Regions from separate parts of the Streptomyces sp. NBC_00464 genome, predicted to be linked through region 1. Evidence: riboswitches for the same ligand, from Rfam matches in the RefSeq annotation. Region 1 holds a riboswitch; the other holds the start of a gene.
The links. A riboswitch is a leader RNA that binds a small molecule or an ion and turns the genes downstream of it on or off. The one in region 1 is predicted to bind cyclic di-AMP.
Positions count from the first base shown of each region.

Region 2: linked by a shared signal. The riboswitch ahead of OG912_RS11840 (C40 family peptidase) and the one ahead of OG912_RS34005 (LysM peptidoglycan-binding domain-containing protein) in region 1 are both predicted to bind cyclic di-AMP.

Region 1 covers NZ_CP107899.1:7,564,784-7,567,689, reverse strand. Annotated here, with positions in the region: gene OG912_RS34010 (FG-GAP repeat protein) at 1-540, opposite strand, end outside; gene OG912_RS34005 (LysM peptidoglycan-binding domain-containing protein) at 738-1,616, opposite strand; cyclic di-AMP (ydaO/yuaA leader) riboswitch at 1,620-1,804, opposite strand; gene OG912_RS34000 (ABC transporter ATP-binding protein) at 2,101-2,906, opposite strand, start outside.
Region 2 covers NZ_CP107899.1:2,728,391-2,731,296, reverse strand. Annotated here, with positions in the region: gene OG912_RS11850 (C40 family peptidase) at 1-141, opposite strand, end outside; gene OG912_RS11845 (hypothetical protein) at 498-851, shown strand; gene OG912_RS11840 (C40 family peptidase) at 926-2,128, opposite strand; cyclic di-AMP (ydaO/yuaA leader) riboswitch at 2,127-2,292, opposite strand; gene pcrA (DNA helicase PcrA) at 2,551-2,906, shown strand, end outside.

The DNA of each region.
Region 1 (2,906 bases):
GGGGCTGAAGTGCGCCGCGGCGAGCGCGCTGCCGAATCTGCCGCCGGAGGCAGGCTCCGCCGTCTGCAGCCAGTCGCTGTCCGCGCCGGAGAGCCCTTGCGCGGAGCCCCACAGGACGACGACGCCGCCCGCGTCGGCCACCGGTTCGATGTTCTCGCCGGGGAGGCCCACGACCGCGTCGTCGAACCCGTCCCCGTCGAGGTCCCCGGTGGCCAGTGCGCGGCCGAAGCCGTCCCCGGCCTCGGCGGAACCCGGCACCCCGGTGGTGTTCTGGCTGAGGACGGCACCCCGGCTGGTGCCGATGCCGCCCGGCCCGCCGTACTGCACGGTCACGTAGCCCGCGCCCTTCTCGCCGCCGATGGTCCCGCCTGGCGCGCCGATGAGTACGTCCTCGTAGCCGTCACCGTTGAAGTCGGTGTTGCGGTCGTCCGCGTGCGTTCCGCCGGGGGTACCGGCAGAGGCGGAAGGCGCGGCGACGGCGGCCCCCGCCATCAGGAGAAATGAGGCCGCGGCAACGGCGGCGGGTCGGTAGGTGCGCACGAGCGGCTCCTCGGTTCAAGGATGACCGGGCGAGTCCGGGGGGGGACGCCGGGAAGGGCCCGTTACCCTCCTGACGCCCTGTTGGACCGGCTCCGCGGCACAAGGGTTGTACGGCATCGCAACAGGGGTGGAAGGGAGCTGTTCAGCTCCCTTCCACCCCTGTTCACGGCTCCGCGCGGGGGCGGATCCGCGGTGGATCAGTAGGCCCCGAAGACGTTGTCGATCGAGCCGTACGTGGCGGCGGCGTAGTTGCACGCGGCCGTGATGTTGGCGACCGGGTCCAGGATGTCCAGCGAGGTGCCGGGCACGTGGTACGCGTCGAACGTGGGCTGGATGACCTGGAGGAGACCCTTGGACGGGGTGCCGGCGGCCGCGTTCGAGTCCCAGTTGTTGACGATCTGCGGGTTGCCCGAGGACTCGCGCAGGATGTTGCGGTGGATGCTGTCGTAGCTGCCGGGGATGCCGTGCTCGGCCATGACGGCGAGCGACTCCTTGATCCAGCCGTCGAGGTCGTCGGTGTACGCCGTCGCGGTCTGCGTGGAGGTGGTCGCGGCGGTTTCCACGGCGACGGGCGCCGCCGTCCGCTGGGAACGGTCGGCGCGGTCGGCGCTCTCGGCCCGGTCGGCCGACGGCTGCGAGGCGCTGCCGGAGGTGTTCTCCGCCTTGAATTCGCTCTTGGTCGCCGCCTTGGGGGCAGCGGCCGCGGACTTGGCGCCGATGGTCAGCTTCAGGCCCGGGTGAATGAGGTCGGGGTTGCCGCCCACCACACTTCGGTTGTCCTGGTACAGCCGCTCCCAGCCGCCGCTGAGGGAATGCCCCCGGGCGATCTTGGAAAGGGAATCACCGGAGATCACGGAATAGGTGGTGGACTCGGTCTTCTGTGCGGCAATTTCCTTGCCGGACACGGAAGTCGGGGCCGCGGCCTTTTCTGCGACGACCGCCTGGGCGGGTGCGGCGGAAGCCGAACCGGCAGCGATCAGGGGGAGCGCGAGAACGACTCCGCCCGCGCTCACGGCGATGAAACCGCGGGTCAGGGACGTGGACTTGGAACGACGGTGGTGACCCTTGAAGGGCATGGCGCTTTTCCTCTCCGCCGCCTGCGAGGTGAGCTGTCGGGTTCGGACTGGAGATGTCCGGCCGCACATGGCGACTTCACCCCTAGCCGCTCCGGATTCCGGAACGGCGGCAAACCTGGGTCCCCCGCTCCTGCCGTACGTGAGTGGTCGGGTTACCGGACGGCGGCAGGATTCGGCGTTCCATCCGGATTGACGGCGACCGTAAGCGAGAAAGGGCAGGCGAAACAAGCCCGGAATTCTTGATCGCAATTAATTCGCAAGATCAATCAAAGGAAATGTGGGACGCCGGTCACACCGGGGCGGGTCAACTTTCTTGGCACGACAGGGAACCAGAGCCTCCGATTCTGCGTCGGAGGCCGAAAACGTGACGCTGGCCACTGCGCCCGAAAGGGGCGATTTGCTCGATATTCAGAAGCTATGACCCGGAGAAAGGTGACTCCGTCGAGCATTCTTAACTATTCCGAACAATCGCCCAAATGCGACATTACGGAGTGAGAGTCGGCCTCGTGGTCACGCCGGTGCGGCTGCGCGCCACCACGACGGGTGAGCCGTCGCCCGGGGCGTCGAGTATGTCCGCGTCGAGCGCGTACAGCTCCTTCACCAGGGCTTCGTCGACCGTCTCGCGGGGAGCACCCCGGGCGATGACGCGGCCGTCCTTCATCGCGACGAGCAGATCGGCGTAACGGGCCGCGGCGGCGAGGTCGTGCTGGACCATGACGACGGTGCGGCCGGTGGCCGCGACCTCGCGGACGAGTTCCAGGACCTCGACGGCATGGCCGAGGTCGAGGGCGCTGGTGGGTTCGTCGAGCAGGACGACCGGGGTCTGCTGGGCGAGGACCATGGCGAGCCAGCAGCGCTGGCGCTGGCCGCCGGACAGCCGGTCGATGCGCTCGCCGGCCAGTGCGGTGGTGCCGGTGGCGTCGAGTGCGTCGCGTACCGCCCGCTCATCCTCGCGCGACCACTGGCGCAGCAGCCCCTGATGCGGGCTGCGGCCGTAGCGCACCAGGCCGGCCACGGTGACCGCCTCGGGGGCGCGCGGCGACTGCGGCAGCAGGGCGACATGGTGGGCGGCCCGGCGCCGGCCGGTCTCCCAGATGTCCGTCCCGCCGATCAGGACCCTGCCGGACTCGGGCCGGTGGAGCCGGGCGACGGTCCGCAGCAGGGTCGACTTGCCGCAGCCGTTGGGGCCCACGATCGCGACGACCTGTCCCGCGGGGACGGTGAGTTCGACGTTCTCGACGACAGGGCGGCCCGGGTATCCGGCGTGCAGGCCAAGGACTTCGAGGCCCG
Region 2 (2,906 bases), 4.8 Mb from region 1:
GGCGGGGGTCGGCGCCGGTTCGGCGTGCGCGGATCCCGGCAACGCGGCAGCGGTCGCGGCCCCGGCGAAGGCGAGCGTCGCTGCGGTGCGGGCAGCAGAGCCGGTGTACGGGCGCTGCTTGGGTTTCTGGTGCGCTGCCACGAGGGCGGGCGTCCTTCCTTTCGACGGCCCGCCGGGGTCTACCGACGGGCCCGCCCGGCCCGGCGACGGGCCGCCAACAGGGGGAGCGGTCCGCCGCCGGAACCTCGGCGGGGTGACCGGGACCGTCGTCCGGGTGCGGGTCGGCGGTGTGCCGGTCACCTGGACAGGGACGCTAAACCCGGGACACGGGAAAGGGTTGTAATGACGCTTATTGTCTTAATTTGGCGTTGCGTTGCCATCGTACGATCGGAAAAATTGCACCAGAGTCAGGCAATTGGTGCATCATGCGGTCAAGTGGCCACTAAGCCTCACCCGGCCGTGGAGTGCTGATATGGCCGGGGCTAGGCTGCGGAGCCATGCGTGTACTCATCGATGTCTTCGTCGCCCTGCACATCATCGGCATCGCCTCCCTGCTGGGCGGTTTCCTGACCCAGATGAAGGCGATGAGTGCGGGCACGGCACGGTTCGTCCCGGCCATGCTGCACGGCGCTCTGACCATGCTGGTCACCGGAATCGCGCTGGTCGGGCTCGACCAGGCCGACGACCACCCCGTGAACAACGTCAAGATCGGCATCAAGCTGCTGATCCTGGTCGTGATCCTCGGGCTCGTCTACGTCAAGCGCGACGAGGAGAAGGTCGACAAGGGCCTCTTCGCCGCGGTCGGCGGACTGACGATCGTCAACATCTTCATCGCCACGCTCTGGACCTGAGCCCTCGCTCACGCCGCTGCCCGGACCCCATGGGGTCCGGGCAGCGGCGTTTTCGCGACGGGGGCGAGCAGAGGTCAGCCCGGCCGCACGCTCCCGTAGATCGGCATGTAGAAGATCGACTCCTCGCGCACGTTCGCCCCCGGCTTCGGCGCGTGGATCATCATGCCGTCGCCCTTGTAGATGCCGACGTGGCTGATGTCGTCGTAGAAGAAGACCAGGTCCCCGGGCTGCAGATCAGCCGTGGCGACCCGGGTGCCGACGTTCACCTGGTCCCAGGTGGTCCGCGGAATGTCGACGCCGGCCGCCTTCCAGGCCGCCTGGGTGAGCCCCGAGCAGTCGTACGAGGCCGGGCCGGTCGCCCCCCAGACGTAGGGCTTGCCGAGCTGCGCCCTGGCGAACGCCATGACCTTCTCGGCCTTGGTCGAGGCGTCGGTGTCCGAACCCGAACCTGTGCCGGTGCCGGTGCCGGTGCCCGTACCGGTCCCGCTTCCGGTGTCCGTACCGCTTCCGGTGCCGGCCTCCTTGGCGGCCTCCGCGGCCTCGTCGGCCTTGCGGTCGGCCTCGGCCTTCGCGGCGGCCTGCTTCTTCGCCAGCTCCGCGGCCTTGCGCTTGGCCTCGGCCTCCTTCTTGCGCTCCAGCTCCGCCAGGCGCGCCTTCTCCTCGGCGGTCAGCTTCGACAGCAGGCTGCGGGCCTCGGACAGCTTCGTCTGGACGTTCTGCTTGCTGGTGCGCAGCGTCGCCTGCGACTCGGTGAGCGTCTCCAGGCCCGCCACGGCCTCGGCCCGCTGCTTGGACGCCTTCACCTGCTGCGTACGGAAGTCCGACACCGCCTGCGTCTGGCGCGAGGTCATCCGGTCCATGAGATGGGTCTGGTCGAAGAACGACTGCGGGTCGTCGGCCAGGAAGAAGGTGGCGGTCGGGGCGAGGGCGCCACCGCGGTACTGGTCGGCGGCGTAGGTGCCGAGCGTCCTGCGGGCCTCGTTCAGCTTCTCGGTGCGCCGGGCGACGTCGTCCAGCAGCGTGTCCACCTTGGAGCGCTGCTTGGTCGTCGCCTCCTTCGCCTGGTTGTACTGCTGGGTCGCGGTGCCGGCCTGCCGGTAGAGGTCGTCGACCTTCTTCTGTACGTCCTCGATGCTCGGCTTGGGTGCGGGGGCGGCGAGTGCGCTCTGCGTGGACAGCAGGGTCACCGACGCCAGTGCGGCCGTCGTGATCCCGACGGCCGGGCCGGTAGTGCGCACCCGGGTGCGCGGTTTGCGATGCGACGCCAAGGCCGGCATCTCCTTCCGTGGACCGCCTACCGGGTTAGCTGTCGGGTTCGGGCGGAACGGAAGGCTGCCCTACGGTCCTGGTGGGGGATTCGGACCGATTCACCCCGGTGCTGCGTGTGGGTCCCCGGTTCCGGACTCCCGTACGGGCAGCCCGGATTCGGCGTGGACGCCCGCTCGGCGTGGATCGCCTCTGGGGGTACGGGCCGCCCGAACGAGCACGCTAGCCAACTCATGGTGCCGCTGTGAAGGTTGATGTTCGATATGCCCGATACATTTTCGTGACCTCGGCGAATTGGGGTGCTGCGGGGCAGGTGGACCCGGGCTTCCCCCACGCCGCGCGTTCCCCTGCTCGCTCTGTGTGCCCGCCTGCCGGTGCGTGCTTCATCACTCGGGCCCGGAGTGTCAGTGCGGCGCCCTAGACTCGGACAGCGATGAGCAGCCTCTTTGACGACAGTTTCCTGGCCGGCCTCCAGCACACGGAGGAAGGGCCCCCGCCGCCCCCCGAGGACTCCGCACCCGAAGCGGTGCCGGAGGACCTCTTCGCGGGCGTGTTCGACGGGCCCCCGCCGCCCCGCGACGCGTACTACCGCGACGGGGCCCACCGCCCGGTCATCGACGCCGCCGCGCTGCTCGACGGGCTGAACACCGAGCAGCGCGCAGCCGTCGTGCACGCCGGGTCCCCGCTGCTCATCGTCGCCGGTGCCGGTTCGGGCAAGACCCGCGTGCTGACCCACCGCATCGCCCATCTGCTGGCCGAGCGCGGGGTGCACCCGGGCCAGATCCTGGC